Minwuia thermotolerans: one gene and its partner. The protein of the gene in region 1 interacts with the protein of each later gene in a pairwise test. Links are inferred from orthologs where the notes say so. Each region holds a gene or a part of one and is shown in the gene's direction. Other genes may lie near its edges.

Region 1 (4,619 bases):
GCAGATGGACGGCGCGATCCTGGTGGTTTCGGCGGCGGACGGTCCGATGCCGCAGACGCGCGAGCACATCCTGCTGGCGCGCCAGGTGGGCGTTCCGGCGCTGGTGGTGTTCATGAACAAGGTCGACCAGGTCGACGACGAGGAACTGCTGGAGCTGGTCGAGCTGGAGATCCGCGAGCTGCTGTCTTCGTACGATTTCCCCGGCGACGACATCCCGATCATCCGCGGCTCTGCGCTGGCGGCGGTCGAGGGGACGAACGACGAGATCGGCAAGAAGGCGATCCTGGAGCTGATGAAGGCGGTGGACGAGTACGTGCCGCAGCCGGAGCGTCCGAAGGACCAGCCGTTCCTGATGCCGATCGAGGACGTGTTCTCGATCTCGGGCCGCGGCACGGTGGTGACGGGGCGCGTGGAGCGCGGCGTGGTCAAGGTTGGCGAGGAGGTCGAGATCGTCGGCATCCGCGACACCAAGAAGACGACGTGCACGGGCGTGGAGATGTTCCGCAAGCTGCTGGATCAGGGCGAGGCGGGCGACAACATCGGCGCGCTGCTGCGCGGCGTGGCGCGCGACGACGTGGAGCGCGGCCAGGTTCTGGCGAAGCCGGGCTCGATCACGCCGCACACGAAGTTCAAGGCGGAGGCCTATATCCTGACCAAGGAGGAGGGCGGCCGTCACACGCCGTTCTTCGGCAACTACCGGCCGCAGTTCTATTTCCGGACGACGGACGTCACGGGCGTGATCGAACTGCCGGAAGGCACGGAGATGGTGATGCCGGGCGACAACGTCGCCATGACGGTGCAGCTGATCAACCCGATCGCGATGGACGAGGGCCTGCGCTTCGCCATCCGCGAGGGCGGACGCACCGTCGGCGCCGGCGTCGTCGCGTCCATCATAGAGTAGTATCGCGTACAGGCGGGCCAGCCGGCCCGCCGGGCATAGGAGTGTAGCTCAACTGGCAGAGCACCGGTCTCCAAAACCGGGGGTTGGGGGTTCGAGTCCCTCCACTCCTGCCATGCCCGACCCTGAAGCGGCTGGCGCGCAAGTGTTGGCGTAGAACAGCAGAAAGATCGCTATGGCCAAGTCGAAGTCCGGGACCCCGCGCGGTCGCGGCCAGAAAACGACCCCCGCGGCATCGTCCAAGCCGGCCGACAAGCCCGCCCCGAAGAAGAAGGTCGGGCCGGTCGAGTTCCTGCGCCAGGTCCGGGCCGAGGGCGCGCGCACGACCTGGCCGACACGCAAGGAGACGGGCGTCACCACCATGATGGTCTTCATCATGGTCGCCATTGCGGCGGTCTTCTTCCTGGTGGTCGACATCATCATCCAGACCGGTGTCGGCTTCATTCTGGAACTGGGGAGCTGACCATGACAGCGCGCTGGTACATCGTTCACGCTTATTCCGGTTTCGAGAAGAAGGTCGCCCAGGCGATCCGCGAGCAGGCCGTTCAGAAGAACATGACCGACCTGATCGAGGAGGTCATGGTGCCGATGGAGGAGGTCGTGGAAATGCGCCGCGGCCAGAAGGTCAGCGCCGAACGCAAGTTCTTTCCCGGCTATGTGCTGGTGAAGATGGAACTGACCGACGAGAGCTATCACCTGATCAAGAACGTCGGCAAGGTTTCCGGCTTCCTGGGCTCGGGCAACAAGCCTCAGCCGATCCCGGAAAAGGAAGCCATGCGCATCCTGCAGCAGATGCAGGAGGGCATCGAGCGGCCCAAACCCTCGATCACCTTCGACATCGGCGAGCAGGTCCGCGTCTCCGACGGGCCCTTCGCTTCGTTCAACGGCGTCGTCGAGGACGTCGACGAGGAGCGCGCCCGGGTCAAGGTGTCGGTCTCCATCTTCGGCCGCGCCACGCCGGTGGAGCTCGAATATTCCCAGGTGGAGAAGCTGGACTGAGCGCCGCCGCCTGCCGATCCGGCGAACGGCGATTCTTTTTCCTTGAATCGGATGGCCGGGGGCTATAAAAGCCGTCGGCTCAACCAAATGCCTCGAGGTGCATCAAACTGATCCGACTGCGACGCGGGTTCGGCGACACGGACCGGGTACGCAGCGAGGTCACGCGCGCATTTGGCGAGTGAATGGTGTGGAAGGCCCGCCATGGCCGCACCACGCCCCCTTGGTAGACGTCAGAAGGGTCTGAAATGGCAAAGAAGATCGCAGGCTACATCAAGCTGCAGGTGCCGGCGGGCGCCGCCAATCCGTCGCCGCCGATCGGTCCCGCGCTGGGTCAGCGCGGCCTGAACATCATGGAGTTCTGCAAGGCGTTCAACGCCGAGACGCAGAACATGGAGAAGGGGATGCCGATCCCGGTGATCATCACCGCCTATTCGGACCGCTCCTTCACCTTCGTGTCCAAGACGCCGCCGGCGTCCTACTTCCTCAAGAAGGCCGCCGGCCTGCAGAAGGGCGCCGCGACGCCCGGCAAGGGTTTCGTCGGCCAGGTGACCCGGGCGCAGGTCCGCGAGATCGCCGAGCAGAAGATGCCCGATCTCAACGCCGCGGATCTGGACCAGGCGATGAAGGTGATCGCGGGCTCCGCCCGCTCGATGGGCCTGCAGGTGGTGGAGTAGAACGATGGCGCGCAAGGGAAAACGTTACACTGCCGCCCAGGAGGGCATCGACCGCGACGCACAGGTGTCGCTGGAGGATGCGATCAAGGCGGTGAAGGCCAGGGCGGTCGCCAGGTTCGACGAGACCGTGGAGATGGCCGTCAACCTGGGCGTCGATCCGCGGCACGCCGACCAGATGGTGCGCGGCGTGGTGCAACTGCCCAACGGCACGGGCAAGACCGTCCGCGTGGCGGTCTTCGCCAAGGGTGACAAGGCCGATGAGGCCACCGCCGCCGGGGCCGACATCGTTGGCGCCGAGGATCTGGCCGAACGGGTGCAGGCCGGCGACATGCCCTTCGACACCGTGATCGCGACGCCCGACATGATGCCGGTGGTCGGCCGGCTCGGCAAGGTGCTGGGCCCGCGCGGCCTGATGCCGAACCCGAAGCTCGGCACGGTCACGCCGAACGTCAAGGAAGCGGTCGCGGCGGCCAAGGGCGGTCAGGTGACGTTCCGTGTCGAGAAGGCGGGCATCGTCCACGCCGGCATCGGCAAGGCCAGCTTTACCGAGGAACAGCTTCTCGGCAATGCGCGCTCCCTGGTGGAGGCGCTGCTGAAGGCGAAGCCGGCGGGCGCCAAGGGCCAGTACCTGAAGCGCGCGGCGGTCAGCTCGACCATGGGGCCGGGCGTGAAGATCGACATCTCGACGCTCAATCCGCAGCCCGCGGCCTGAGCGTCGACCACGGAATTCCGCCGCCGGGTCCAACCGGTGGCGGCGCGGTCCCGACGGCCCCTGCGGCCCGAGGGATCACCTGTCCGAGACTGCAGGCGCCGCGACGGCTCCGCGCCCGAACGGCTTAATCCGAAGCCGGGCCTGCAATAGACGGGAGTTGCGAACCGGAATGAACGCGGTCCGCCGCGCGCGTTTCCGGGTCAAGACCCTGGGGCAGGACATGAAGAGGGACGGGGAGCCTCGGCTCCGCAAACCAACCGTCCCAGGGCTGGAACCCCGAAGCCGGATCGCCGGCCGAAGGGTTCCGTGAGAAGGAGCGAAAGAGTGAACCGGGAAGAAAAGGCGGCGCTGATCGGCGAGATGAAGGACGTGTTCGAGAACACGGCCCTCGTCGTCATCACCCACTACAAGGGCCTCTCGGTTGCGGAGATGACCGATCTCCGGAGCCGGGTCCGCGAAGCGGGCGCCAGCTTCAAAGTCACGAAGAACAGGCTCGTGAAGATCGCTCTCGAAGGCACGTCCTACAGTGCGCTCACCGACAGCTTCACCGGACCGACCGCGATCGCCTATTCGAACGATCCGGTCGCGGCGGCGAAGGTGGCGGTGGAGTACGCCAAGAAGAACGAGAAGCTCGTGATTCTCGGCGGCGCGATGGGCGAGCATGTGCTCGAGGCCGACGGCGTCAAGGCTCTGGCCGAACTGCCGTCGCTCGACGATCTGCGCGCGAAGATCATCGGCCTGCTGAACGCCCCGGCGACCAAGGTCGCCCAGGTGGTGCAGGCCCCGGCTTCGCAGCTCGCGCGGGTGCTCAACGCATACGCCACCAAGGAAGACGCCTGACGGACAAGGTCTTCTCATACGGGCCCCGTCGACAACCTCACTGACCAAGGAAACCGAACAAATGGCTGATCTGGAAAAAATTGCCGAAGATCTCTCGAACCTGACCGTCCTCGAGGCGGCCGAACTCGCCAAGCTTCTCGAGGAGAAGTGGGGCGTCTCCGCCGCCGCCGCCGTCGCGGCGCCGGCCGCCGCAGCCGGGGGCGGCGGTGAAGCCGCCGCGGCCGAGGAGCAGACCGAGTTCGACGTCGTTCTGGCCGAAGTCGGCGACAAGAAGATCAACGTGATCAAGGAAGTCCGCAGCATCACCGGCCTGGGCCTGAAGGAGGCCAAGGAACTGGTCGAGGCTGCCCCGAAGGCCATCAAGGAAGGCGCTTCGAAGGACGAGGCCGAGAAGATCAAGGAGCAGCTCGAGGGCGTTGGCGCCAAGGTCGAGTTGAAGTGATCTGCGTGATTTCGCCGGCTGCCGGGTTACCGGCGGCCGGCGGGATCGCCATCT
Region 2 (3,004 bases), on another replicon or contig:
GTACGGTGATGCGCGAGATCATCCTGGACACGGAAACCACGGGCCTGGACCCGAATGACGGCCACCGCATCGTCGAGATCGGCTGTCTGGAACTGGTCGACCGCGTCTGGACCGGGCGGACCTGGCAGCAATACGTCAATCCCGAACGCGCCATGACCGACGACGCCTATCGCGTGCACGGCATCTCCGACGCCGATCTGGCGGACAAGCCGAAGTTCGCCGAGATCGCCGAAGAATTCCTGGCCTTCGTCGACGGCGCCCCGATCGTCGCTCACAACGCCGCCTTCGACATGAAGTTCCTGAACTGGGAGCTGACCAAGATCGGCCGCGAGCCCCTGCCGATGGACCGGGTGGTCGACACCCTGGCCATCGCCCGCAAGCGCTTTCCGGGCGCGGCGAACAGCCTCGACGCGCTGTGCCGGCGTTTCGAGGTCGACAACACCGACCGCACGCTGCACGGGGCGCTGATCGATTCCCGGCTGCTGGCGGACGTCTACTACCACCTGGTGGGGGTCAAGCAGGCGGGCCTGACCTTCGGCGAGGACCAGGGCGAAGGCGCGGCGGGCCCGGCGCGGCGCTACCGCGCGCCCAGGCCGCATGCGCCGACCGAGGCCGAACTCGCGGCCCACGCCGCCTTTCTGGAGAGCCATGTCAGCGCGGCGATCTGGCTGAAAAACTGAGCCGCGCCGCGAATTCGATCTTGCGGCCCGGCCCGATCCGTGTATTAACAACGGACAGCCGCTGAAGCGACTTCACTCCAGAACCGGCCAATTCCCTGGCCGGCGCTTGATCCGGAAACTGCCGACACGATCTGGAACCTCAGCGGTCCGTCCGTCCGGACACCTGTTCAATCACATATTCCTGCGACCGGTACCCATGAACCTACGCGAATTGAAGGCGAAATCGCCCACCGAACTCCTCGAGATGGCCGAGGAGCTGGAGATCGAGAACGCGTCCACCATGCGCAAGCAGGACATGCAGTTCGCGATCCTGAAGCAGCTTGCCGAGGACGGTGAGGAAATCACCGGCGTCGGCGTGCTCGAAACCCTCTCCGACGGTTTCGGATTCCTGCGCTCGGCGGAGTCGAACTATCTGCCCGGCTCCGACGACATCTACGTCAGTCCCAACCAGATCCGCCGCTTCTCGCTCAGGACCGGCGACACGGTCGAGGGCGAGATCCGCTCGCCCAAGGACGGCGAGCGCTATTTCGCCCTGCTCAAGGTCGCCAAGATCAACTTCGAGGATCCGGAAGCGGTCCGCCACAAGGTCGCCTTCGACAATCTCACGCCCCTCTATCCCGACGAGCGGCTGCACATGGAGTTTGCGGATCCGACCAAGAAGGATCTTTCCAACCGGGTGATCGAGCTGGTCACCCCGATCGGCAAGGGCCAGCGCGCGCTGATCGTTGCGCCGCCGCGCACGGGCAAGACGGTGCTGATGCAGAACATCGCCCACGCCATCGAATCCAACCACCCTGACGTCTACCTGATCGTGCTGCTGATCGACGAACGGCCCGAGGAAGTCACCGACATGTCCCGCTCCGTGCAGGGCGAGGTGATCTCGTCGACCTTCGACGAGCCGGCGGCGCGCCACGTCCAGGTCGCGGAAATGGTGATCGAGAAGGCCAAGCGCCTGGTCGAGCACAAGCGCGACGTGGTCATCCTGCTGGACTCCATCACCCGCCTGGCGCGCGCCTACAACACCGTGGTGCCGTCGTCGGGCAAGGTGCTGACCGGCGGCGTGGATGCCAACGCCCTGCAGCGCCCGAAGCGCTTCTTCGGCGCCGCGCGCAATATCGAGGAAGGCGGCTCGCTGACCATCATCGCGACCGCCCTGATCGACACCGGCAGCCGCATGGACGAGGTGATCTTCGAGGAGTTCAAGGGCACCGGCAACTCCGAGATCATCCTGGACCGCAAGCTGGCCGACAAGCGCACCTTCCCGGCGATCGACATCACGCGCTCCGGCACCCGCAAGGAGGAGCTGCTGGTCGACAAGAGCACGCTGACGAAGATGTGGGTGCTGCGCCGCATCCTGCAGCCCATGGGCGTCACCGACGCCATGGAGTTCCTGCTCGGCAAGCTGAAGGACAGCAAGACCAACCAGGACTTCTTCGATTCGATGAACACCTGAAGAAACCGCGCTGCGCAGGATGGCGAAGGGCCGGCGGGGCGGGCGGCTCCAGGGGCGCCGGATTTGCGCCGCCCCGGGATGGCCCGGCTGGAGGCGTGGGCGGCTCGGTGATCGCCGGGTTGTCCCGGCCACTTGTCCACACAACCTGTCACCCCCGCCGCCGTGCGGGGGTCCGGAGCGGCTTCGCCGCAAGTCTATGGCCCTGACCGGATGCCCGCACAATGGCGGGCATGACGCCGAAGCAAAGCTGTCGTTCCATCCATCACAAGGATCGTCGCAGGCCGCACCGCCCGCTGCCGCGCCTGCCGGCGAAATCAGGAGCGCGGGCGCTCCACCCGGTCGATGCCGGGCTCGTGGCGCAGCGCGGCGATGATGTCGTTGAGATGGCGGACGTCGCGGACCTCGATATCGAGGGTCAGCACGGCGAAGTCCGACTGGCTCTTGGTCATGCGCAGGAAGACGATGTTGCCGTCGTGCTGGGCGATCACCGCGGTTGTGCGGCTCAGCATGCCCGGCCGGTTCACCATCTCCGCCTCGATCCGCCCGACATAGAGCTGCTCGTCTTCCGTATCGCCGGTCCAGGAGGTGTCCAGCCAGCGCTCCGGCATGTCCTGCACCAGCTCCAGGCTGCCGCAGTCGATGACGTGGATGTGGATGCCCCGGCCCTGATGGGCGATGCCGACGATGCGGTCGCCGGGCAGCGGGTGGCAGCAGTCTGAGAAGTGCACCGCGACCCCCGGCTGCAGCCCCCTGATCGGCAGCGCGCCTTCGCGGGCGGCGTCCGCCTTGCGCTTCGTGCGCCGGCGGCGTTTCTTCTCGGCCGGATAGATCTCGGCCAGCACGTCACGGGGCGCGACCACGCCCTCCCCGA

What was found.
Region 2: the proteins of nusG (region 1) and rho interact in binary tests that used the Escherichia coli proteins (3 or more experiments, as listed by UniProt). The link is inferred for Minwuia thermotolerans from one-to-one orthologs.

Annotation. Positions count from the first base shown.
Region 1 is NZ_PIGG01000080.1:288-4,906, forward strand. What follows is about bases 277-3,130. They hold nusG (transcription termination/antitermination protein NusG), read left to right. Parts: upstream 277-1,363; coding sequence 1,364-1,897; downstream 1,898-3,130. Other genes in these bases: tuf (elongation factor Tu), read left to right, coding at 277-901; secE (preprotein translocase subunit SecE), read left to right, coding at 1,074-1,361; rplK (50S ribosomal protein L11), read left to right, coding at 2,143-2,571; rplA (50S ribosomal protein L1), read left to right, coding at 2,576-3,130. In the rest of the region: more of tuf, read left to right, coding at 1-276; more of rplA, read left to right, coding at 3,131-3,283; rplJ (50S ribosomal protein L10), read left to right, coding at 3,608-4,123; rplL (50S ribosomal protein L7/L12), read left to right, coding at 4,185-4,565. UniProt on the Escherichia coli protein: Part of the processive rRNA transcription and antitermination complex (rrnTAC). The complex forms an RNA-chaperone ring around the RNA exit tunnel of RNA polymerase (RNAP).
Region 2 is NZ_PIGG01000015.1:132,914-135,917, forward strand. The notes cover bases 25-3,004. They hold rho (transcription termination factor Rho), read left to right. Parts: upstream 25-876; coding sequence 877-2,133; downstream 2,134-3,004. Other genes in these bases: dnaQ (DNA polymerase III subunit epsilon), read left to right, coding at 25-680; CWC60_RS03820 (RelA/SpoT family protein), read right to left, coding at 2,448-3,004. In the rest of the region: more of dnaQ, read left to right, coding at 9-24. UniProt on the Escherichia coli protein: Facilitates transcription termination by a mechanism that involves Rho binding to the nascent RNA, activation of Rho's RNA-dependent ATPase activity, and release of the mRNA from the DNA template.